DNA from 3 places in the Variovorax sp. LG9.2 genome. Region 2 is predicted to be linked to each of the others. Evidence: predicted binding sites of a transcription regulator. Region 2 holds the regulator's gene; each other region holds the start of a gene.
What was found. Region 2 encodes sigma-54, which starts transcription at its own class of promoters, with help from an activator protein. Its sites were predicted from a motif close to TGGCANGNAANCTGCTTT; they were not measured.

Region 1 (7,965 bases), on a different contig from region 2:
AAAAAGCGCCCCGAAGGGCGCTATGGAACGACGCCAGAGAGGCGCCGGGAGGAGGAACCTGTCGGATCTCAAAAGACGCCGAAAACCTTCAGACCGATGATGACGATGAGCGGGACGCCGCACAGCCAAAGGATGATGCTTTTCATGAAGGTCTCCGTGTGTTGGTGAGCCACGACCTTAGTGGTCTGCCCTGGGCCTTTGCTGCCGGATAACGCATCCCGCGCACGTCGGCGTGTGCCTACAGGCGGTCAGGGCTGGGCGCGAGTCCGTGCCTTAGGTCACCGTTGCGTGCGGATGCAGCGGATGCGTCAGCGTATCGGCGACCAGCCGCAATGCCTGATCGCATTCTTCGCGCGACATCGGCCCGCCGAGGCAGATGCGCACCGCGTCCGGCGGCGCGCCGTCGGTAGAGAAGGCTGCGCTCGCGACCACGCCGACGTTCTGGCTGCGCAGGTACGAAGCGAATTCGACGGTGCTCCACGCCGAGGTCAACGGCAGCCACAAATGAAAGCCCTCGGTCTGTTGATCGGAGCCGTTGATGCCGTGGTCGGCCAGGTGCTTGACCGCCAGCGCCTGGCGCGCGTTCGATTCGTTGCGTACCGCGACCAGCATTTCGTCGGCGGTGCCATCTTCGACCCACAGCGTGGCGAGCGCGTTGGTGATGGGCGAGGCCATGACGGTGGTGGCACGCAGCGCGCCAGCCAGGCGTTGCGATTGCCGCGCGTTGGGCGAGCGCACGTAGGCGTTGCGCAGCCCCGCACCCAGCGTCTTCGAAAAACCGGTGATGTAGTAGGTGAGGTCGGGCGCCATGCTGGCGAACGTCGGGGGCACCTGGCGCGGAATCATCGCGTAGGCGTCGTCTTCGATGATCGGAATGGCGTAGCGCAAGGCGATGTCGGCCAGCGCTTCGCGACGCGCGCGAGAGATCGTCGCGGTGGTCGGGTTGTTGAGGGTCGGGTTGACGTAGAGCGCCTTGGGCTTGAGCGTTTTGCAGGCGTGCTCGAAGGCATCGCCCATCGGGCCTTCTTCGTCGAGCTGCAGCGCATGCAGCTGGATGCCCAACTGCGTCGAGATCGCCTTCACGCCCGGATAGGTCAGCGCCTCGACGCAGATCAGTTCGCCCGGTCGTGCGAGTTGCGAGAACACCGCCGCCAGCACGCTGTGGATGCCGGGGCACACCAGCATCTGGTCGAGCCGGCAATCGGGTACGCGCGGCCGCAGCCACTGCATGCCGGCCTCGCGGTCGCGCACGGAGCCGCCGAAGTCCTGGTAGCGCAGCAGATCCCACAGGTCGGAATCGGCCATCACGCGAGCGGCGCTCTCGTGCATGCGTCCGAGCAGGCCGGCGTCCTGCGGCTCGGGCGGCAGGTTCATCGTCATCTCGGCACCGCTGCCGCCGCGCAAGGGCAGCGCGGGGCTGCTGCCGCGTATGAAGCTGCCGGTGCCCGAGCGCGAGTCGATGAGGCCGCGCTTGCGCGCCTCCGCGTAGCCGCGCGCCACGGTCGTGTAGTTGAGCCGCAAATCGACCGCGAGGTCGCGCAGCGTGGGGAGCTGGTCGCGCGCCGTCAGCCGGCCTGTACGGATGTCGTCGGCAATCAGGTCGGCGAGCAACAGGTAGGCGGGCTTGCTGCTCGTGTCGAGCTTGCGCTGCCAATGCTGCGAGAGTTTGGTCATGTGTTGCTCATGGCGGGTTCACGGTGAGTTGATCGCATCCATTGATCGCATCGGATGCGATCGGTGAATGCGATTGGCGGACGCAGGTTCCGTGCCGACCAAAACGAGTCTTATGCGGCTTAGGTGAGCGATCAATGCCTCGAACGTGTGCATTCAAGTCCATTGATCGGGTGCATTGATCGCATCGAAAGCGCATCAACGGTGTGCATGGCGAGGCCTCCAAGGCTGTCTTCAGGGCGCGCCCAGTCGTTGAAAACAGTGCCTGAAATTCTTTCGATGTCCCGGATGGCGCACTGTTATTGATTGATTGCAGGTTGATCGCATCCACACGGGTTTCGAGTGGCACAAAGCGTGCGAATTCGAAGGGCGAGCAGCACATCGTCCCTCTCGTTTTTCAGTCCAATTTTCAACCGGAACACACCATGCCCAAAGTCACCAAAGCACCGAACGTCACTGGCGATCACCTTGTCGACTACGAAGAAAAAGTCTTCGAAGACGTCAAGGCCGAACCGGGCGAGAAGGCCCTGGTCACCTTCCACACCGTCGCCTTCGAAGGCTCGATCGGTTTCGTCAATCTGCTGCAGGCCACACGGCTGAAGCGCAAGGGTTTCGACACCACCATCCTGCTGTACGGCCCCGGCGTCACGCTCGGCGTGCAGCGCGGTTTCCCGACGCTGGGCGACGAGGCTTTCCCCGGTCATCAGAACTTCAACAAGCAGATCACCAAGTTCATGGAAGAGGGCGGCAAGGTCTACGCCTGCCGCTTCGCGCTGCAGGCCCTGTACGGCCATGGCGAAGGCTCGCTGATTCCGGGCATCGTGCCGATCAGCCCGCTCGACGTGCTCGACATCGTGCTGCTGCACCGCAAGGCCAACGCCTTCATCCTCGACACCTGGACCCTGTAAGAGTCGCGCTGCCATGACATCGCCACGCATCGTCCGCGCCGCAGCGGTACAGATATCGCCCGACTTCGAGAGCCATGACGGCACCCTGAACAAGGTGTGCGAGGCGATCGATGAGGCCGCGGGCAAGGGCGTGCAGCTGATGGTCTTTCCGGAGACCTTCGTGCCGTACTACCCGTACTTCTCCTTCGTGCAGCCACCGGTGCAGCAGGGGCCGGCGCACATCCGGCTGATGGAGCGGTCGGTGGTGGTGCCGGGCCCGGTCACGCTGGCCGTGGCGGAGCGGGCGCGGGCGCGCGGCGTGGTGGTGGTGCTCGGCGTCAACGAGCGTGACCATGGCAGCCTCTACAACACGCAACTGGTGTTCGACGCCGACGGCACGCTCGCGCTCAAGCGCCGCAAGATCACGCCGACGTACCACGAGCGAATGATCTGGGGCCAGGGCGATGCGGCCGGCCTCAAGGTGGTCGACACCGCCGTCGGCCGCGTCGGCGCGCTGGCCTGCTGGGAGCACTACAACCCGTTGGCTCGCTATGCGCTGATGGCGCAGCACGAAGAAATCCATTGCGCGCAGTTCCCCGGCTCGTTGGTCGGGCCAATCTTCGCGGAGCAGATGGAAGTGACCATCCGCCATCACGCGCTCGAGTCGGGTTGCTTCGTGGTGAACGCGACCGGCTGGTTAACCGATGAACAGATCGTCGCGATCACGCCCGACACCGGTTTGCAGAAGGCGCTGCGCGGCGGTTGCCACACGGCCATCGTCTCGCCCGAAGGCAAGCACCTCGCAGCGCCGCTGACCGACGGCGAAGGCATGGTCATCGCCGACCTCGACATGGCGCTGATCACCAAGCGCAAACGAATGATGGATTCCGTCGGCCACTACGCGCGGCCCGAACTGCTGAGCCTGGCGATCAACGAGCGTCCTGCCACGACCACGTTCGCCATGCCGGCCGCCGCCGAGCTTTCCAACGGTTCTTTCGGTTCTTCTTCTTCCACCGGACATCCTTATGACCATACCGACCGCCACGCCAACCTCCCCGTCGAGCCGGCAACTGATGACCGAGTTGCAGTCCTTCGGGTTGCGGCTGGTTGATCCTTCGGCCGGCGCGGCCAGCCGCCGCGGCGGTGCCGGCCCATCGGACCACAAGGCCGTCACGGTGGACGGTCACACGATCATGGTGCCGGTGCATACGTCGACCGCGTGGAACTCGCCCTTCACCGCGCAGGCACCCGACGCGCAGGGTATGAGCACCATCACGCGTGGTGCGATTCCCATCGCGAGCATCAGCTTTCCGAAGCAGCCGCGTTTCTATTCGATGCAGACTTTCGACGGCGTGCCTTACTCGCACATCGCGACGCTGCATGGCTCCGACGTCCTTGCGACAACGGTGCTGCAGACCTGCATCCGCTACGAGAGCCGCAAGAAGACCTGCAAGTTCTGCGCGATCGGGCAGTCGCTCGCAGCCGGCCGCACGGTGGCGCGCAAGACACCCGAGCAGCTGGCCGAAGTGGCGCGTGCCGCGGTGCTGCTCGACGGCGTCAAGCACATGGTGCTGACGACTGGCACGCCCAACGCGACCGACCGCGGTGCGGCCATCCTGTGCGAGAGCGCATTCGCGATCAAGGCCGCGGTCGACATTCCGATCCAGGGCCAGTGCGAACCGCCGGACGACGACCAGTGGTTCCACCGCATGAAGGCGGCTGGCATCGACACGCTCGGCATGCACCTCGAAGTGGTGACGCAGTCGGTGCGCGAGAAGATCATGCCGGGCAAGGCCAGCGTGCCGATCTCGCGCTACATGAGCGCGTTCGAGGCAGCGGTCGGCGTGTTCGGGCGTGGCCAGGTCAGCACCTACATCCTGGCCGGGCTCGGCGACACGCGCGAAGCCATCCTCGAGATCTGCGACACGCTGCTCACGATGGGCGTGTACCCGTTCGTGGTGCCGTTCGTGCCGATCAGTGGCACCCCGTTGGAAGACCATCCCGCGCCGACGCCGGAGTTCATGAAGTCGATCCTCCAGCCGCTGGGCCAGCGCGTCGCCGCCCACAACCTGCGTTCGAGCGACATCAAGGCCGGCTGCGGAAAATGCGGCGCCTGCTCCTCGCTGTCGGTGTACGAGTCCTGACTCGAAACCATTCGAAAGAAGGAGCCCACCATGAGCTGCATCGATGACATCGTCGACCCTGTGGTGCACTACGCGCCGGTCGAATTCCTCGTGCGCGAGGCTGCGCAACGCTGGGAACGCGACGAAGCGCATGCCTTGCGCCGCGCGGTGTTTTGCATCGAGCAGGGCATCTTCATCGGCGACGATCGTGATGGCATCGATCAGCACGCACAGTTGCTGGTTGCGATGTCTTGCATCGGTGGCATGCCGGATCAGGTGGTCGGCACGGTGCGCATCCATGAAGCATCGTCCGGCGTTTGGTGGGGCTCGCGACTTGCGGTGCACGCGGCGTTCAGGAACCAGGGCCATCTGGGCGCGACGCTGATCAAGCTGGCGGTGACGCGTGCACGTGCGCAGGGGTGCAACACGTTCATGGCGCATGTGCAGTCGCAGAACGAGGCGCTGTTTCAGAAGCTGCACTGGCGTACGACGGGCGCGCTGATGGTTCATGGAAGACCCCATGCGGAGATGCAGCCGGACTTGCGCTTTTATCCGCCGTGCCATGACCCGATCAGCGGCTTCGTCTCCCGCGCGGGTCGTCCGTCTTTTCCCTCTCCGTCTGGGAGAGGCCAGGGTGAGGGCAGCAGCCTTGAATAGGGCACCCATGCTGCACGCCATCGTTGCTGCATTGCGCGACTCGCGCGGCTTCGCGCACAAGCGCGACATCAGCGACATCGTCACCGCACTCGGCCGGGCGCTCCCGGGCGGGACGACCGACCTGTCGCAAGCAGTGCCTATCGGCGACGACTGCGCAGCCATACCCGACGGCAATGGCGGCTACCTTCTCTTCGCCATCGAGGGCCTGGTCGAAGACTTCATCACCCGCATGCCGTGGTTCGCCGGCTACTGCGGCGTGATGGTCAACGTGAGCGACATCTACGCGATGGGCGGCCGGCCGACGGCCGTCGTCAACGCGCTGTGGAGTGCGGGCATGCAGCCGGCGGACGAAATGCTCAAGGGCATGGCGGTGGCGTCGGCGAAATATGGCGTGCCGATCGTCGGCGGTCACAGCAACAACCGAAGCGAGCGTCCCCAGCTGGCCGTGTCCATCCTTGGTCACGCGAAAAAATTACTGACGAGTTTCGATGCGCGGCCAGGCGATCGGCTCGTGATGGCGATCGACTTGCGCGGCGCCTACGAGGAGCCGTTCCCCTACTGGAACGCCTCGACCGCGACGCCCGGTGAACGCTTGCGTGCCGATCTTGAGATCCTTCCGTTGCTCGCAGAAGAAGGCCTGTGCGATGCCGGCAAGGACATCAGCATGGCCGGCGCCATCGGCACGGCGTTGATGCTGCTCGAATGCTCCGGCGTCGGCGCGACGATCGACATCGATGCCATTCCGCGGCCTGGCGGTGTGCCGCTGCTGCGCTGGCTGACATCGTTCCCCAGCTACGGTTTCGTGCTCAGCGTTCGGCCCGACAAGGTCGACGCGGTGCTCGCGCGCTTTGCAGCGCGCGATCTGGCTGCCACCGTCGTTGGCGATGTCGACGCCACACGCAAGCTCATGTTGCGCCAGGGCTCGCAACACGAAGAGCTGTGGGACTTGCAGCGCGACCCGTTCATCTGCGAGGCTGCCGACTCCGAGTCTGACGCGCAGGTGGCCCATGCGTGAAGCGTTCGACTTTAAGAAGCCGCTTCGCATCGGCCTGTTGACGCACTCGGTGAACCCGCGCGGCGGCGTGGTCCACACCATCGAGCTGGCGCATGCCTTGCACGATGCCGGCCACGATGTGACGGTGATGGCACCCGCGACGCCGGGTCAACGTTTCTTCAGGCCGATGCGATGCGCGACGCAACTCGTGCCGGTCGGTGGCACGCCCCACGACATGGTCGAGATGGTCGGTGGCCGCATCGAGGCCTTCACCACCCATTTGTCTGCGCTGATCGAAAAGAAGCCGTTCGACGTGCTGCACACGCACGACCCGATCGGCGGCAACGCGCTGGCCAACCTGCAAGACGAAGGGCTGATCGATGGCTTCGCGCGGACGGTGCATCACCTCGAAGTCTTTGCGTCGCCGCAGTTGATGTTCTGGCAGGCGCGCGGCTTTCGTCGTGCGCGCCAGATGTTTTGCGTGAGCCGGTTGTGGCAAGACATCCTGCGGCGCCAGCACGGCATCGATGCGTCCGAGGTGAGCAATGGCGTCGACAGCGAGCGCTTCAGCGCCTCCGCACATGACACCGATGCGGCGCTGGCACGTCGGCTCGGCGTGCGCACGGGGGCGCCAGTCGTGCTGGCGGTGGGCGGCGTCGAAGCGCGCAAGAACACGCTGCGGCTGCTCGAAGCCTTCGTGCTGCTGCGCGCGCGCAGGCCCGATGCGCAACTGGTGATCGCAGGCGGTGCCAGCTTGCTCGACCACGCGCACTACACGCGCGACTTCAAGGCGTTGGCCGATGCCAGTGGACTGCGCATCGGCCGCAACCAGCCGGTGGTGCTGACCGGTCCGCTGGACGATGCGGACATGCCCGGTCTCTATCGCCTGGCCGATGTCGTTGCCATGCCGTCGCTCAACGAGGGGTTCGGTTTGGTCGTGCTTGAAGCATTGGCGAGCGGCGCGCCGGTGGTGGTGTCGCGCATCGCGCCCTTCACGGAATACCTCACCGAGGCCGATTGCCAGTGGGCCGACCCCGAGCAGCCGTCATCGATTGCCGACGCGATCGATCGCGCGCTGAACTCCCGCGACCCGGCTGCGATCGCTCGCTCCGCCGCGCGCCTCATCGCCCGCTTCAGCTGGGCCGCCAGTGCCGAGCGACACGCGACGTTGTACCGGCAGGGCCTGTCCGCCGAGCCGGCGTCGGCAATGCAACGCGCTGCCGCGACCTGTTGAGCAATCGCTCGACACCACAAGGAAATCCGTATGCCCGTGATGCACTTCAATGTTCGATGGCCCGACTTCAGCGAGACGCGCTGCTACTCGCCGTCGCTGGTCGTCGAGGACTTCCTCGCCGTCGGTCAAAGCTACCCGCTTCCGGACTTCATGCAGCGTACGCGCGATGCACTCGGCATCGCGTCGGAGCGCGTGCGCGCCAAGTACGGCTTCGCCTGTTCGCAGGCAATGGACCAACTGGCCGAGATCGAGCACATCGCAACCCGGTTTGACGCGCAAACCGATGCCCAGGTGACCGTCATCGCCTTCGACTGATTGAATAAAAGAAACACCATGCTTACCAAGACCACTCACTACAGCGTCGTCATCGTCGGCGGCGGCCAGTCCGGCCTGTCGCTC
Region 2 (7,965 bases):
GAGTTCCTCGACGCCGGCGGCGCAAGGCAAAAAGAGAGAGAGATCGTTCACCCGCCCACTATAGTGGCCGTGCTCATGAGTTCCCCGTCCGCCCCCGCGTCGCCCTCATCACAGGCCGCTCCGTCGCCGGCCGTGCGCTTTGCAGTGCAGTGCGAAGTGCTGCGCCTAAGCGCCCAGCCCACCGGACCGATGCTGGCCGTGCAGTTCCTGCTGGACTGCGGCGTTGCAGCCCTCTTCGCCTGGCAGTATTCGGTATCGCACGCGCTTATCTGGATCACCATGATCGCCGCCAGCACCGCATGGCGCGGCTTTTTTCCGCAAGTGCTGCCCAGCTCGCTGACGCCCGAGAACCTGCAGCCTGCGCTCCGCCTGCACACCTTTCGCATCGCAGTACACGAGGCCGCGCACGGTGCGGCAGGCGTACTGTTGTTCAGTCCGACCGACCCGGTGGTGCAACTGCTGCTGGCCGTCGTCATCATGGCGATGACGCTGTCGTCGGCGTTCTCGGTGTCGTATCACACGCCCGCGATGCAACTGGCGATCTCGCTGCTGCTGGTGCCGATGATCGTGATGAGCCTCACCTACGGCCAGCCGGTGATGGTGACGGCGGCGGTCCTCGGCATCGGCCTGCTTGCGATGGTGTGGAAGCTGGTGTCGGAGCGCTCGCGCCAGCTCGAAGAAAACATCAGCCTGCGCCACAACGAGAGCGCGCTGCGCGTGCAGGCGCTGGCTGGCCTGCGCGCGTCGGAACAGGCGCAGGCCGAGCGTCTCCGGTTCTTTTCAGCCGCCAACCACGACCTGCGGCAGCCGGTGATGGCGATGGGCCTGCAGGCCGAAGTGCTGCGGCAGCAACTGCGCGCCGGCGAAAGCGCCGCCGTGGTGCAAGGCTCCGTCGATGCGCTGTCACGGGCACAGCAGGCGCTCGAAGGCTTGACCAACCAGCTGCTCGAAATCGGTCGCATCGAGGCCGCTGCCGACCCGTTCACGTTGACCGCGGTCGCCCTCGCACCGCTGCTGAACGAGTTCGCACGGCAGGCAGGCAGCGGCCGGGTGCGGGTGCGTTGCCCGGCCGAAGCCATCGTGTGGACCGACACGGTGGCGCTGCGCCGCATCGTCGCCAATCTGGTCGACAACGCTGTCAAGTTCGCACCCAATGGCCGCGTGTTGCTGGCCTGTCGGCGCCGGCCGGACGGCTGGCGCATCGAGGTGCGCGACAGCGGCATCGGCATCGCTTGCGAAGCGCAGGAGCGGGTGTTCGGCGACTTCGAGCAGGTCGGGAACGTGGAGCGCAATCTACAGCGTGGGCACGGGCTGGGGCTGGCCATCGTGCGGCGCCTGGCGATGCGGCTGGGGGTCCAGATCACGCTGCGGTCGCTGCCGGGACGCGGCTCGGTGTTCGGCTTCACGCTGCCATCGGCCCCTCGCGATGCGCACCCCGACCGCACGGCACGCGCCGCGACCGCGGCGGCGACCAGCACCGCTGCGCTCGACGCCATGCCGCTGGCGCCCGGCTTGGCGGTGCTGGTGGTCGAAGACAACGCTGTGGTGGCCGACAGCCTCGCGGCCCTGCTGCGCCAATGGCAGGCGCTGCCACGCATCTACGAGAGCGCGGCCGAGGCGCTGGCGCTCGCCGACCTGCAGGCCATCGACGTCGCGCTGTGCGATATCCGCTTGCCGGGCAAGCTCGACGGTATCGACCTGGCGCGACGCCTGCAACTGCAAAAGCCGTCGCTCACGATCGCGCTGATCTCGGCCGATATCGATGAAGCGACGCTGCACCTGGCCCGCGAGCGTGGCTGGCATGCGTTGCGCAAGCCGGTGCAGCCGGCGGAGCTGCGCGGGATTTTGTTGCAGGCGCGGCGGTAAACCGACGCCTTACAGCGCCTTGCGCAGATTCGCCGGTGCGATGCGCAGCGCTTCGCGGTACTTGGCGACGGTGCGCCGCGCACATTCGATCCCCTGCTCTTTCAGCATGTCGGAAATCTGGCTGTCCGACAGCGGCTTCTTGATGCTCTCGGCGCTCACGAGTTGCTTGATGAGCGCTCGCACTGCCGTGCTGGATGCATTGCCGCCGGTTTCGGTTCCGAGCGCCGAACCGAAGAAGTACTTGAGCTCGACCGTGCCGTAAGGCGTCGACATGTACTTGGCCGTGGTCACGCGGCTGATGGTCGACTCGTGCAAGCCCAGCTCGTCGGCGATCTCACGCAGCACCAACGGGCGCATGGCGAGTTCTCCGTGCACGAAAAAGCTCTTCTGCCGCTCGACGATGGCGTTGCTCACCCGCAGGATGGTGTCGAAGCGTTGCTGGATGTTCTTGATGAACCAGCGCGCCTCCTGCAGCCGCTGCGACAGCGCCTGGCTGCCCTCGCCCTTGTGCGCCTTGAGCGCGCCGGCGTAGATGTCGTGCACGCGCAGACGCGGCATCACGTCGGGGTTGAGCATCACGCGGAACTTGAGCGTTGCGCCACGACCGGTGCGGGTGACGATCACGTCGGGCACCACGATGTTGCGCTCGACATCGACGAAGCGGCGGCCCGGCTTGGGCTCCAGCTTGGCGATCGCCTGCAGCGCGCTGCGCACTTCTTCTTCGTTGCTGCGTGTGAGCGTGGCCAGACGTTTGAAGTCGCGCCGCGCGAGCAGCTCCATCGGCTGCTTGCAGATCAGGATCGCAGTCTTGCGGATCTGCTTTTCTTCGGCCGTCTCGTTCTCATGGGCGAGCGCCTTCAGCTGGATTGCCAGGCATTCGCCGAGATCGCGTGCGCCGACGCCGACCGGCTCCAGGCTTTGCAGCAGGCCGAGCGCCACCTGGAAGTGGTGGACGAGACCGTCGAACTGGTCGTTGTCATCGCCCGCGAGGCCCGATGCCAGCGCTGGCAACGAGTCTTCGAGATAGCCATCGTCATTCAACGATTCGATCAAAAAACGCAGTGCGGCCTGGTCGTTTTCGTTCAGCCGCAGGCTCAGTGCCTGTCGGTGCAGGAAGGATTGCAGCGACTCCTGGCTGCGCGCGAGCTCGGTGGCGTCGGTGCGCTCGCTGCCGTCGTTCGGGCCGAGGTTGTTGCTGCTGGCTGGCGCCTCGCCGCCCCATTCCCCATCGTCCGGCGTCATCTCGACCGTGCCGTCGCCGCCCCAGTCGGGCTCCTGGTCGGACATCTCGGCGGCCGGCGCTTCGGTCTCGCTGGCGGTGGTCGCGGTGCTGGCGCCGTCGGCACTGGTCGCGAGCGCGCTGGGCGCGAACTCGCCGTCGCTCTCGCTCTGGCGGTCGCTGTCGTGCTCTTCGCGCGGCGCTGGCGCGTCGGACACGTCGATGCCGAACTCTTCGCGTGCGGCTTCTTCGGCCGTGCGCTCCAGGAACGGGTTGTCGTCGAGCATCTGCTCGACTTCCTGGCTCAACTCGAGCGTGGACAACTGCAAAAGCCGGATCGACTGCTGCAGCTGTGGCGTGAGCGCCAAATGCTGCGAGACACGAAGAGAAAGACCTTGCTTCACGGACAGCCTGCCAGACACACTCTGTTCAAGAAACACCGCAGAACCGGCTTTGCCGGGCTGTTGGTGTTGCCCCCGGTCAGGGGGTGGAAGAAGCGACACGCAGTGCGCGACGACCTGGGGGCGAGCAACAAGTTCACATCCGGAAGTGTTCGCCGAGGTAGACGCGTCGTACCTCGGCGTTGTCGACGATCTCCGAAGGCGTGCCCTGTGCCAGCACTTGCCCGTCGCTGATGATGAAAGCGTGATCGCAGATGCCCAGCGTTTCACGCACGTTGTGGTCGGTGATCAGCACGCCGATGCCGCGCTCTTTGAGAAAACTGATGATTCGCTGGATTTCGATAACGGCAATCGGGTCGATGCCGGCGAAGGGTTCATCCAGCAGGATGAAGCGCGGCTGCGTGGCGAGCGCACGGGCGATTTCGACCCGCCGCCGCTCGCCGCCCGACAGCGACAACGCCGGCGAGTTGCGCAAATGTTCGACGCGCAGGTCGTTCAGCAGCTCGCTCAGCCGCTCTTCCATCCGTGCCTTCGATATCGGGACCGCCCTGCCGGACTCGTCGGTGTCTAGCTGCAGCTCGAGCACGGCCCGCACGTTCTCTTCGACCGTGAGCTTGCGGAAAATCGACGCCTCCTGCGGCAGGTAGCTCAGACCCATGCGCGCGCGCTTGTGGATCGGCATGTGCGCGATCGGCTCGCCGTCGATGGTGATCTCGCCCGCGTCGGCGCGAACCAGCCCGACGATCATGTAGAACGAGGTCGTTTTTCCGGCGCCGTTCGGGCCGAGCAGCCCGACCACCTCGCCCTTTTGCACGCCGAGCGACACATCCTTGACGACCGTTCGGCTGCCATAGGTCTTTTTGAGGCCGCGCGCTTCGAGGCGGCTGCCGACGTCGATCGTGTCTGCGTTTTCGATCACTTGCGCGGTTCTCCGCCGAGCGTGGTGCTCTGGCGCAGGCCGGAGCCTGCAGCGGGGGTGGCGGGCACCGTCGTGGCCGGCGCGGCACTGGAACCCGAGCCCGGACCGGACGCAGGCGGAGCCGCTTTGGCGCCACCGGCTGCCGACGCCGGAGCGCGCGGCGTGAGCACCGCCCTGACGCGACCACCCGAAGCACCGGCCGCGACGCTGGCGTCCGGCGGCAAGGTAGAACCGTTGACCGTGAAGGTGTCGTTGCTCTGGTCGTAGACGATCAGCGGGCCGGTGGTTTCGTCGTTGACCTTGGTGCCGATCAGCCGCCGCATCACGGCATGGCCGATGAACTTGACGTTGTCGGCGCGGCTGTCGTATTCGATGCGATCAGCTTCACCCTCTGTCCACTCGTCGCCCGGGGCGTCGCGTTTCTGCTTGTAGTAAGCCAGCTTGCCCGGCTCGGGCGTGACCACGCCGTATTGGTAGCCCTCGGGGTCCTGGCGCACGTCGATGCGGGCGCCGCGAATCACGATCGTGCCCTTGGTGACGAACACCTTGCCGGTGAAAACGCTGGTTTGCTTCAGGTCGTCGTAACGCAGCGCGTCCGACTCGATGTTCATCGGCTTCAGTCGGTCGGCCTTTTCGGCATGCGCCGGCAGGCCGGTGCCGAGTGCCAAGGCGAGCAATGCACCAAAGGTGATCGCGAAAGCAGAACGAAAGGAGCGAAGGGGGGATTTTGAGCGCAGGGTCATAGAGGCACGAAACTTGCTGCGCATTGTATGCGGCCAACTGACACGACCTTGACGAAAAAGCCCGCCGAAGCGGGCTTCTCAAAAAACGCGTGTGACAGCTTCAACCTTTGCGCGCTTCGGTGATCAGGTAATTGGCGACCTGCAGCGACTTGGTCATGTTGCCGGCGAGCTCGCCGTCGACGTAAAATCGCCCTGCCACGCCAAGAGCAGGCACACCGGCCACCTTGTACTGCTCGGTGATTTGCGTCGCCCGCTTGGCCTTGCTCACTACGCCGAACGAGGTGAACGCCTCCGTGAACTTGACTTTGTCGAGGCCGTTCTTTTCGGCCCACGCAATGATGGCCGCGTCGCCGTTCACGTTCTGGCGTTGGGTGTGGATCGCATTGAAGACCTTCATCGTGTATTCGTCGAGCTTGCCCATGGCATCGAGCGCGTAATACAGGCGCTGCTTAGGCTCGACGTCGTTGCCGACGAACGGCACGGGAACGCGACGGAACGCGGCGTCTTTCGGCAACGTTTTGACCCAGGCTTCGAGCTCGGGCTCGAACGCATTGCAATGCGGACAGTTGTAAGAAAAGAACTCGATGACCTCCACCTTGCCGGCCGGCGCATCGACCGGGACGCGGGGGCTCAAGTCGATGTAGTCCTTGCCGGCCTTGGGCTGAACCTGGGCATGCGAGAGAGAAGCGGCGGACATCAACCCGAGGGATGTGGCGGCCAGAGAAAAGTCACGACGGTTCATGTGTTTCATCAAAGAGGTGCTCCTGTTCGGCTGAAAGAGCCAGAAGTGCCGCGCGGAGTTCCGCGCCCGGTTGATTCAACGCGGCAGAGACGCAGTGCGTCACGCCGCGGCGAGTAAAGAAAAGTCAACGTTCCAAAACTCAACGCTCCACGGCGGACCGCACTCAGCGCTGCACCCGCACCAGTGCGGAATCGAAGCCGCCGCCATCGAGGCGATCTTTCAAGTGGTCGGCATCGTCCTTCTTGTTGAAGGGGCCGGCGCGCACGCGGTACACGGTGCGACCGGCTTGTTCGCGCTCGGTGACTTTGGCCTCGACACCCATCAGCGACAACTTGGCGCGCTGCGCTTCGGCGTCGTCGGTGGTGCGGAAGGCGCCGGCCTGCACGAAGTAGAGGAATGGGTCTGCGCCACTGGCGTTGGCAGCAGCAGTCGAAGGCGCCGCGCTGGCAATGGTGCCGCCGGCGGTCGGGTTGTTGCCGGATCTTGAGCGAGCCAAGTCGCCCAACGGATCGCTCGACGGCGGCAGTGCGTTGGCTTCGGCCGGCACCGGCGCTGTGCGCGGGCGCGGCGCAGCCGGGGTCGTGGACGCACCGGGCGCGACCACTACCGGAACCGGGCCGGTCGAAGGCGCATTGAGCGGGCCGACGGTCGCAGGTGCGGTCACCGAAGGCGGCTGCGGCTTGACGGCACCGGCCTTGCCTGCGAGTGGGCCGTTCGGGTCCCAGTCGCGGTTCTTGCGGGCTTCGGCTTCGTCCTGCTCGGCACCGCCGCGCTGGTTCTTGCTCATGAACGGGATCGGCACCTTGGTCACGTAGACCGCGATGCCCAGCGCCACGCCGAGCCCGAGCACCAGGCCGATGATCAGCCCGATGACGATGTTGCCGCGCTGAACTGAGCGTGTACTTGATTTCATTTTGAGGTTCGGAATCACATCTTGCGTGGCGCACTGACGCCAAGAATTGCGAGGCCATTGTGCAGCACCTGCGCAGTGGCGGCGACCAGCGCCAAACGGGCTTTCTTGACGGCTTCGTCGTCGACCAGAATGCGCTCGGCGTCGTAGTAGCTGTGGTAGCTCGCGGCCAGTTCGCGCAGGTAGAAAGTGACGTCGTGCGGCGCGAAATCCTTGGCAGCGGCGCTCAGCATGTCGGGGTACTTGGCGAGCAGCAGCATCAGGGCCTGGGCCGCCGGGCTGTCGAGCGGTGACACGTCGACCGTCTTCAGCGAGGCCTCGTCACCACCCCATGAAGTCAGCACCGAGCAGATGCGCGCATGGGCGTACTGCACGTAGTACACCGGGTTGTCGTTGTTCTTGGCCACGGCCAGGTCGACATCGAAGGTGTACTCCGTATCCGGCTTGCGGCTCAGCAGGAAGAAGCGAACGGCGTCGGTGCTGGTCCACTCGATCAGATCGCGCAACGTCACATAGCTGCCGGCGCGCTTGCTGATCTTGACCTCTTCGCCGTCCTTGATGACACGCACCATGGTGTGCAGCACGTAGTCGGGGTAGCTCGGCGGGATGCCTTCACCAACGCCCTGCAGGCCGGCGCGAACCCGTGCGATCGTGCCGTGGTGATCGGTGCCCTGGATATTCACGACGGTGTGGAAGCCGCGCTCCCATTTGGCCAAGTGGTAGGCCACGTCGGGCACGAAGTACGTGTACGTACCGTCGCGCTTTTTCATGACGCGGTCCTTGTCGTCGCCGTAGTCGGTGGACTTCAGCCAGAGCGCGCCGTCTTCTTCGTAGGTCTTGCCGGCGGCGACCAGCTTTTGCACGGTCGACTCGACACGGCCGCTGGTGTACAGGCTCGACTCCAGGTAGTAGTTGTCGAAGCGCACCCGGAACGCCTGCAGGTCGAGGTCTTGCTCGTGCCGCAGATAGGCCACGGCGAACTCGCGGATCGAGTCGATATCGGCGATGTCGCCGCTGGCGGTGAACTCCCGGTCGTCCGACTTGACGGTCTTTTTCGCCCTGAAGTCGTAAGCGATGTCCGCAATGTATTCGCCGTTGTAGGCGGCGGCCTTTTCACCGCTCGGCCAGTCGGCGTCGCCAGGCTTCAGGCCCTTGGCGCGCATCT
Region 3 (7,965 bases), on a different contig from region 2:
CCCGGGCTGTCGAGCGCCTCGCCGCCGAACTCGATGGCCTCGCCCTCGCAGGTGAAGCCGCGCACGCGCATTACGTTGTGCAGTGTCAGCCCGTACTTCAGGCAGTGCACGCCGCCCGAGTTTTCGGCCACGTTGCCGCCGATGGTGCAGGCTATCTGGCTGGACGGATCCGGTGCGTAGTAGAGGTTGAATGGCGCCGCCGCCTCGCTGATGGCCAGGTTTCGAACGCCGCATTGCACGACGGCGGTGCGGCTCACCGGATCGATTTTCACGATGCGGTTGAACTTGGCGAGCGACAGGGTGACGCCCATGGTGTCGGGCATGGCGCCACCCGAAAGGCCGGTACCGGCACCGCGTGCGACCACCGGCACGCCGAGCGCATGGCAGGTCTTGAGCAATGCCGCCACCTGCGCCTCGGTTTCCGGCAATGCGACCACCAGCGGACGCGCCCGGTACGCCGTGAGGCCGTCGCATTCATACGGCGTGGTGTCTTCGTCGTGCCAGATCAGCGCATGCGATGGCAGGTGCGCCTGCAGCGCGCGCACCACCTGCGATTGGCGCTCGGATTTCTGAAGCAGATCGTGCTGCGTGGGCGTGACGGGAGCGTTCATTCCGCCACTCTACGTCACGATGCCGAGCTCTGCTACTTGAAGACTACTGTCCGGTGTCCGTTGAGCAGCACGCGATGTTCGCTGTGCCATTTGACGGCGCGCGCCAGCACCTGGCTTTCGGTATCCCGGCCGCGTGCCGTCAACGCTTCGACCGTGTCGGTATGGTCGGCGCGGGTCACGTCCTGCTCGATGATGGGGCCTTCGTCGAGGTCGGCGGTCACGTAGTGGGCGGTCGCACCGATGAGCTTCACGCCGCGGTCGTGCGCCTGGTAGTACGGCTTGGCGCCCTTGAAGCTCGGCAGGAACGAATGGTGGATGTTGATGGCGCGGCCCGACAGCTTTTTGCACAGATCGTTGCTCAAAATCTGCATGTAGCGCGCCAGCACCACCAGTTCGGAGCCCTCGGCCTCGATGATTTCCATCTGCCTGGCCTCGGCCTGCGCCTTGGTCGTCGCCGTCATCGGGATGTGATGAAAGGGCACGTTGTAGCTGGCGGCCAGTTGATAGAAATCGCGGTGGTTCGAGACGATGGCGCGGACGTCGATGGCGAGCAGGCCGCTCTTCCAGCGAAACAGCAGGTCGTTAAGGCAGTGGCCGTCCTTGCTCACCAAAATGACCGTCTTCATCGGTTCGGCGGCGGCGTGCAATTGCCAGTGCATGCCGAACCCTCCGGCAAAGGTGATGAGTTGCTCGCGCAGCGCCGCTTCAGGGTGATCGCTGCAGGCGAATCGAACCCGCATGAAAAAGAGGCCGGTGGTCGGGTCGTTGAATTGCGCCGCCTCTTCGATGTTGCCGCCGCGCTCGAGCAAAAAGCCTGAAACGGCATGCACGATGCCGGTGCGGTCGGGACAGGAGAGGGTGAGGATGTAGGCGGGCATGGTCATCAGGGGCGTGATTGTCGCAAAATGATTTCCCTGCGCCGCGGGTCTGCCCGGCGGCCTTATTCACCACGCGTCAACATCGGGAGCGTTTCATGGCCTACAGCGACTTCAACATGGACAACCAGTGGTTGCCCTTCACGCCCAACCGTCACTTCAAGAAAGACCCGCGCGTGTTCGTCGCGGCCGACGGCATGGAGTTCACCACGCACGACGGCAAGAAAGTCATCGACGGCATCTCGTCGCTTTGGTGCGTCGGCGCGGGCCACAACCGCAAACCGATCAACGAAGCCATCAAGAAGCAACTCGACACGCTCGACTACGCCACGGCTTTTCAAGTGAGCAACGACAAGGCGTTCAAGGCCGCAGAAATGATCGCTGCGATGGCGCCCGGCGACCTGAACCGCGTGCTGTTCTGCAACTCGGGCAGCGAAGCGGCAGACACCTCGATGAAGGTTGCGCTGGCCTACCATCGCGCGCGCGGCGAAGGCCATCGCAACGTATTCATCGGCCGCGAGAAGGGCTACCACGGCGTTGGTTTCGGCGGCATGTCGGTGGGCGGCATTCCGGGCAATCGCAAGGTGTTCGGCTCGGCGTTTTTGCCACGCGTCGACCACATGCGCTTTATCCATGATCCGGTGAATCACGCCTACATCCATAACGAGGAACCGGTGTGGAACGAAGATCCGCTGGTCGAGCTCGAGTCGCGCATCCTGCCGCTGCACGATCCGAGCAACGTGGCTGCGATCATCGTGGAGCCGGTGGCGGGTTCGGCGGGCTGGTACCTGCCACCCAAGGGCTACCTGCAAAAGCTGCGCGCCATTTGCGACAAGCACGGCATCCTGCTGATCTTCGACGAGGTCATCACCGGTTTCGGCCGCATGGGCACCAACTTCGCAGCGGACTATTACGGCGTGGTGCCCGACATGCTCAACTTCGCCAAGTGCGTGACCAACGGCGTCATTCCCCTTGGCGGCGTGATCTGCCGCGACAAGCTCTACGACGCTTTGATGAAGACCGACGCGCCGGAGCACGTGGTCGAGTTTTTCCATGGCTACACGTACTCCGGGCACCCGGTGTCGTGCGCGGCAGCCATCGCCACGCTCGAGCTGTTCCAGAAAGAGCAGCTCTTTTCGCGCGCCGCCGAAATGGGCCCGGTGCTGGGCGACGCGTTCCACAGCGCCTTCAGAGGCCTGCCGAACGTCATCGGCATTCGCAGCCTGGGCCTGGCCGCCGCCGTCGAGCTGGCGCCCATCGCCGGCCTGCCGGGCAAGCGCGCCTACGACGTCTTTCTCGATTGCTTCCACAAGGGATCGCTGGTCCGGGCCGCGGGCGATGTGCTGGTGATCGCGCCGCCTTACATCGTCGAGAAATCGCACATCGACACGCTGGTCAACACGCTGGCGGATTCGATCAAGAAGTTCGCCTGAGAAGAAGCTGGCGCGGCCAATGCGCCGGCACCGGCTTCCGTCAGCCCTTGCGCAAGGAGGCGCAGTAGTCCTTGTCGGGCAGCGCCGGGGTCATCCAGATCGCGTCGTACCCCTTGGCTTTTCCTGCGCCGCCGGCCTGCAACTGGATCGATCTGATCGATAGATCGGTCGGCAGATGCTGCGCCACGCCGATCGTCTTGGTCGCATGGCCGGCGCCGCTGATGAGCAGCACGGTCTTGCCGGGTTGTCGCACCTTGACGATGGCCTGCGCCATGGCGCGGTCGCGTGCGATCTGCACGCGGGTCATCGGGCCGATTTGCGATTCCGGCAACAGGTCGCAGTGGCCGGCGCGGACGGCCGCTTGCTGCGTTTCGCGGCCGCTGTCCGAGAGCTGCGCGTCGAGTGACACATCGGCCATCGCGGCCTTGATGCGAGCCAGCGGCAGGTTGGCGCCGACCACCGGCACGCCGGCGCGCACTGCCACCATGATGGCCGGGCCGTAGTCGTCCCAGCCCCAGGCCTTGTCGTTCCATTTCAAGGCGTCCTGAACCTGGGCTTCGGTCGCGCCGGCGGGGAGCTTGGCCGTGCCGGTACCTACTTCCGCCATCTCGATAGCGAGCGCGGCCAGCTTGCCCTGCGTCACCAGCGCTTCCACCGCCTCGCGTTCGATGCGGTGATGGTCGGCCGCGTCGTGCTGCTCCCCCAGCAGGATGACGTCGGCAGGCATCAAAGCGTCGATGCGGCGTGCGACGGGGACGTCGGCAGCGACGGTACTGGGGGCGCCGGGGAGCATCGAGCAGCCGGCAAGCCACAAGGCGGCGCCTAACGAGACAACCAAAAGACGAGATGAAGTCCGCAACGAGGCCAGCCATCGAAACCGCAGTGCGGACAAACGAGCCGAAGAATTGAGCGAAGGCATCTGCGAATACTAGCGAGGAGCGAGGAAAGGAGCGCGCGGCCCAATCCATCCTGCCTCAGGCGCCGAATCGACGATGCTCAATGAACGAGCACCGGGTTCTGCGCCAGCTCCGCATAGCCCTCGAGCGTGTCTTCGACTTCTTCCTGCGTTGGTGTGTTGATCTGCCAGGCAGTGATCTGTTGCTGGAACAGTTCGGCCCACGAGCCGTCGAGGTAGACCTCTTTGCCCGAGCGCTTGTCGACGATCTCGAAACCGTGGCGCGCCAGCACGGGCAGGTGCGGCGCCAGCGGCTTGTCGCCCTCTGTGGGCTGCACGTGCACGACCGCGTACGCGTCGGAGTCGTACAGCATGTGCGTGGCGGAACTGGAGAGGATGTCGAGAGCGTTCATGGGAGTTAGATAGCAATCAACGCGCCAGTTTCAAGAATGGATCGCACAAACAGGCTTTTCTAGCGATTTTCCGGCGCGCAGACTTACACCGGCTGGTCTTCAATCTGCGCTCAACCTGGCGGCTTCATCGCAAGTTGTTCGCGCAGCTGCATGTCGGCGAAGTCGCCGTTGGGCTGGGTTTGCTTGATGCGGACGGGCAGGTAGCCGAGGTCCGGCGCCAGCCACAGCTCGATCCGGTCGTCGAATTCGCGACGCGGGCTGCGCGTCAATTTGCGCACCGTGAAATCGCCGGCCGGCAGGCTCAACTTCTCTTCGCCCTCGACATTGAAGGTCCAGATCTCGGCATCGCGCGAGCTGATCGTCTGGACCGAAATGGCGCTGCCGGCCGGATAGCGCGCCGGATCGCCGGCCAGCATCGCACCGAGCTGCAGCACCACGCTCAGTCGGTCTTGCGCGCCGGCCAGCAAAGGCACGCTGGGTGCGTTGTTGCTGAAGACCACCTTGCCTTGGTCGCGCACGAAATGGGATGCGACCTCGGTTTTGCGATTGTCCGAAAAGCGCTGTGGCTCGATGCCGGTCGGTCCGATCACGCCGCTGCTGTGCTGGGTGCGCAGCGTGCGGAACAAAAAAGTGAGCGCCAGGCGCGCGTCGTAGGCGTTGCCGTCCTGCAGCCAGTCGAGCCGCCCAAAAACCCCCTGCATCGGCGACGTGCCTTGCTGGCCGGTCACGGCGAAGGCGAGTTGCACGGAACCGGGCACGCGCAAGGCCGTCGGGCCGGTCATGGCGCCTTGCGGGCTCGTGCCGCTGCCGGCGTTGCCTGCGGAGGCTGCGCCCCCTGAGCCGCCAGGAGCACTGGCGGCGGCTTCAGGTGCTGTTGCAGCCGTGGTGTCGGCGGGCGTCGGTTCGACGGCCGGCGCCTTGGCCGCTGGCTCGATCACGGGTTCGACGGCAGGCTGCGGCACGATCTCTACTGGCGGTGGTGGTGGCCGCGGCGTTTCGACAGGTGCGCGGGGCTTGGGCGGCGTGATCGTCCGCGCGGCGCGTGGGCGTATCGGTTTTGGCGCAGACGCTGCTGCGGGCGTGGCAGCTTTCGCGGGCGTGGCAGCAGAACCAGCAGTGGGCTCCGCACTCGGCGGCGGCGCGATCACGATCGTCCGCGTGCTGAACTTGCCGGCCAGCGGTGCCGGCTGTGGACCGACGGCCATCGGCGTCAGTCCGAGCAGCGCGAGGTGGACCAGGGCGACCGCCAGCGTCACCGTCACCAGCGCGCGCCAGGGCGGCCGCGGCAGGTCGGGCAAGGGAGGAGCGGTCAACGATGACGACATGACGAATGGAGTGGGGCGCAAGGCAGCAGGTTCACCTTGTGTCATGAGCTCACTCGGTAAACTGCCGCCGCCAAGACAGTTTCTCCAGTTTCCCAGATTAGCAAGCCGCCACCATCATGAAACTCGCCACCCTGAAGGACGGCTCCCGCGACGGGCAGTTGGTCGTCGTGTCCCGTGACCTCACGCTCGCCCACTACGCCACCGGCGTCGCCAGCCGGCTGCAGCAGGTGCTCGACGACTGGGGCTTCATGAGCCCGCAGCTGCAGGACCTGTACGACGCGCTCAACCAAGGCCGCGCACGCCATGCGTTTCCGTTTGACGCCGCGCAGTGCATGGCGCCGTTGCCGCGGGCCTACCAATGGGCCGATGGCTCTGCCTACCTCAACCACGTCGAACTGGTGCGCCAGGCCCGCAACGCCGAGGTGCCAGAAAGCTTCTACGCCGACCCGTTGATGTACCAGGGCGGCAGCGACGATTTCCTCGGCCCGATGGACGAGGTGCCGGTCCCGAGCGAATCGATGGGCATCGACTTCGAAGCCGAGATCGCGGTCGTCACCGGCGACGTGAAGATGGGCGCGAGTCCCGAGCAGGCGCTCGAAGGCATTCGCCTCGTGATGCTGACCAACGATGTCAGCCTGCGCAACCTGATTCCTGCCGAACTCGCCAAGGGCTTCGGCTTTTTCCAGAGCAAGCCGGCTACCGCATTCAGCCCTGTGGCAGTCACGCTCGACGAGATCGGCATTGCCTGGCAAGACGGCCGCGTGCACCTCCGGCTGGAGAGCACCTGGAACGGCCGCAAGGTCGGCCTGTGCGACGCCGGACCGGAGATGACCTTTCACTTCGGCCAACTGATCGCGCATATCGCGAAGACACGCAACGTGCGCGCCGGCAGCATCGTCGGCAGCGGCACGGTGAGCAACAAGGGCGTCGAAAAAGACGGCCGCATGGACTGGCCGAAGGGCTATTCGTGCATTGCAGAAAAGCGCTGCATCGAGACCATTCAAGACGGCGCGCCCGCGACCGAGTTCATGAAGTTCGGCGACACCATCAAGATCGAGATGAAGGGGCTGGACGGCAAGTCGCTGTTCGGCGCGATCGATCAGGAGATCGTGATGGCGGGGGAGGCGGCTTTGGTCAATGTGGCCAGAACCAGGCGCGGGGCGAAGTCGTTGGCGGACGCGGAGGAGGCGGCTGCGGGTTTGGACGCCGAAGAAAACAAGGACTCGTGAACAACTGGTGAGTGCGACCTGTTGCCCAGGGTGGCAACTCGATTTCCGCCCTTATCATCCGCGGCCTGCTGCGCACGGGGCATCCGACCCTGAGCAGCTTTCGTGCGATGGCAGCCGTCATGCGGCTCCACGCAAATCAAAAAAGATCAGGGAGTTTTTTCAATGCGTACGTTTACCTTGGCCGCCATCGTCGCGGCCACCACCCTTGTTGTCGGCTGCGAGACCATGAAGACGATGGACACAGCCAAGCTGACCGATGCCGGCAGTACGGCTTACAAGGCCATGTCGTTGAGCGATGGCGATATCGCTTCGATGTCGGACCAGTCGTGCGCCGCCATGGACCAGAAGAGCCAGATCGCCGCGCCCTCCAGCAAGTACGCGGTGCGCCTCGCACAGGTGGTGCGCGGCATGCCCACCAGCGTCAACGGCAAGACCGCCAACTACAAGGTCTACACAACCCCGAGCGTCAATGCCTGGGCCATGGCCAACGGCTGCATCCGCGTCTACAGCGGCCTGATGGACCTGATGAACGACGACGAGTTGCGCGGTGTGATCGGCCATGAAATCGGTCACGTGGCCTTGGGCCATTCGAAGGCGCGCATGCAGACCGCCTATGCCGCTTCTGCAGTCCGTGGACTGGCGGCGTCAGCCGGTGGTGTGGCAGCGGCGCTGTCGCAATCGCAGGCCGGCGACCTGGGCGAAAAGTTCATCAACGCGCAGTTTTCGCAGTCGCAGGAAAGCGCTGCCGACAACTACTCTTTCGATTTGCTGACGTCCAGCAAGCTCGAGCGCAAGGGGCTGGTTACGAGCTTTCAGAAGCTCGCGAAGTTGAGCGGTACGGCCAGCACCGGCAGCTCGATGATGAGTTCGCATCCGCCTTCGGCCGATCGCGCAGCGGCAATGCAAAAGCGGCTGGACAGCGGCAAGTAAGTTCGAGACAGCCGCAGGCGTAGCTACTTTGCGAACGCCTTGCGCGACCCGTCTTCGAAGACTTCGTCGTCGCGCTGCAGCTTGCCGTTCTCGTCAAACGCACGTTCCCGCGTGACGCGGCCCTTGTCGTCGTAGACCGATTCGGCGACCAGCACGCCCTTGTCGTCGAAGCTCTGGTGCGTGCCGATCGGCATCTGCCGCGACGAGCGGCCGGCCGCAAGGTAGCGTCCTTGCATAGATCGCTGTCCGTTGTC

Region 1: QN413_RS05880 (MSMEG_0572/Sll0783 family nitrogen starvation response protein) is a predicted target of sigma-54. The motif match lies at 2,015-2,032, and genes of this name have one in related genera.
Region 3: QN413_RS13800 (DUF3567 domain-containing protein) is a predicted target of sigma-54. The motif match lies at 4,237-4,254, and genes of this name have one in related genera.

What each region holds. Positions count from the first base shown of each region.
Region 1 covers NZ_JASJXB010000004.1:137,726-145,690, reverse strand. The annotation lists gene QN413_RS05885 (PLP-dependent aminotransferase family protein) at 274-1,674, opposite strand; gene QN413_RS05880 (MSMEG_0572/Sll0783 family nitrogen starvation response protein) at 2,097-2,579, shown strand; gene QN413_RS05875 (Nit6803 family nitrilase) at 2,593-3,669, shown strand; gene QN413_RS05870 (MSMEG_0568 family radical SAM protein) at 3,632-4,702, shown strand; gene QN413_RS05865 (MSMEG_0567/Sll0786 family nitrogen starvation N-acetyltransferase) at 4,733-5,338, shown strand; gene QN413_RS05860 (sll0787 family AIR synthase-like protein) at 5,346-6,353, shown strand; gene QN413_RS05855 (MSMEG_0565 family glycosyltransferase) at 6,346-7,566, shown strand; gene QN413_RS05850 (MSMEG_0570 family nitrogen starvation response protein) at 7,597-7,881, shown strand; gene QN413_RS05845 (MSMEG_0569 family flavin-dependent oxidoreductase) at 7,900-7,965, shown strand, end outside.
Region 2 covers NZ_JASJXB010000028.1:10,860-18,824, forward strand. The annotation lists gene QN413_RS21500 (THUMP domain-containing class I SAM-dependent RNA methyltransferase) at 1-51, opposite strand, end outside; gene QN413_RS21505 (hybrid sensor histidine kinase/response regulator) at 76-1,866, shown strand; gene QN413_RS21510 (RNA polymerase factor sigma-54) at 1,876-3,489, opposite strand; gene lptB (LPS export ABC transporter ATP-binding protein) at 3,623-4,402, opposite strand; gene lptA (lipopolysaccharide transport periplasmic protein LptA) at 4,402-5,148, opposite strand; gene QN413_RS21525 (thiol:disulfide interchange protein DsbA/DsbL) at 5,249-5,890, opposite strand; gene QN413_RS21530 (SPOR domain-containing protein) at 6,054-6,803, opposite strand; gene argS (arginine--tRNA ligase) at 6,818-7,965, opposite strand, start outside.
Region 3 covers NZ_JASJXB010000011.1:122,088-130,052, reverse strand. The annotation lists gene QN413_RS13820 (FAD-linked oxidase C-terminal domain-containing protein) at 1-611, opposite strand, end outside; gene purU (formyltetrahydrofolate deformylase) at 644-1,495, opposite strand; gene QN413_RS13810 (aminotransferase class III-fold pyridoxal phosphate-dependent enzyme) at 1,585-2,919, shown strand; gene QN413_RS13805 (ChaN family lipoprotein) at 2,960-3,712, opposite strand; gene QN413_RS13800 (DUF3567 domain-containing protein) at 3,916-4,227, opposite strand; gene QN413_RS13795 (DUF3108 domain-containing protein) at 4,338-5,597, opposite strand; gene QN413_RS13790 (fumarylacetoacetate hydrolase family protein) at 5,669-6,781, shown strand; gene QN413_RS13785 (M48 family metalloprotease) at 6,944-7,711, shown strand; gene QN413_RS13780 (hypothetical protein) at 7,735-7,965, opposite strand, start outside.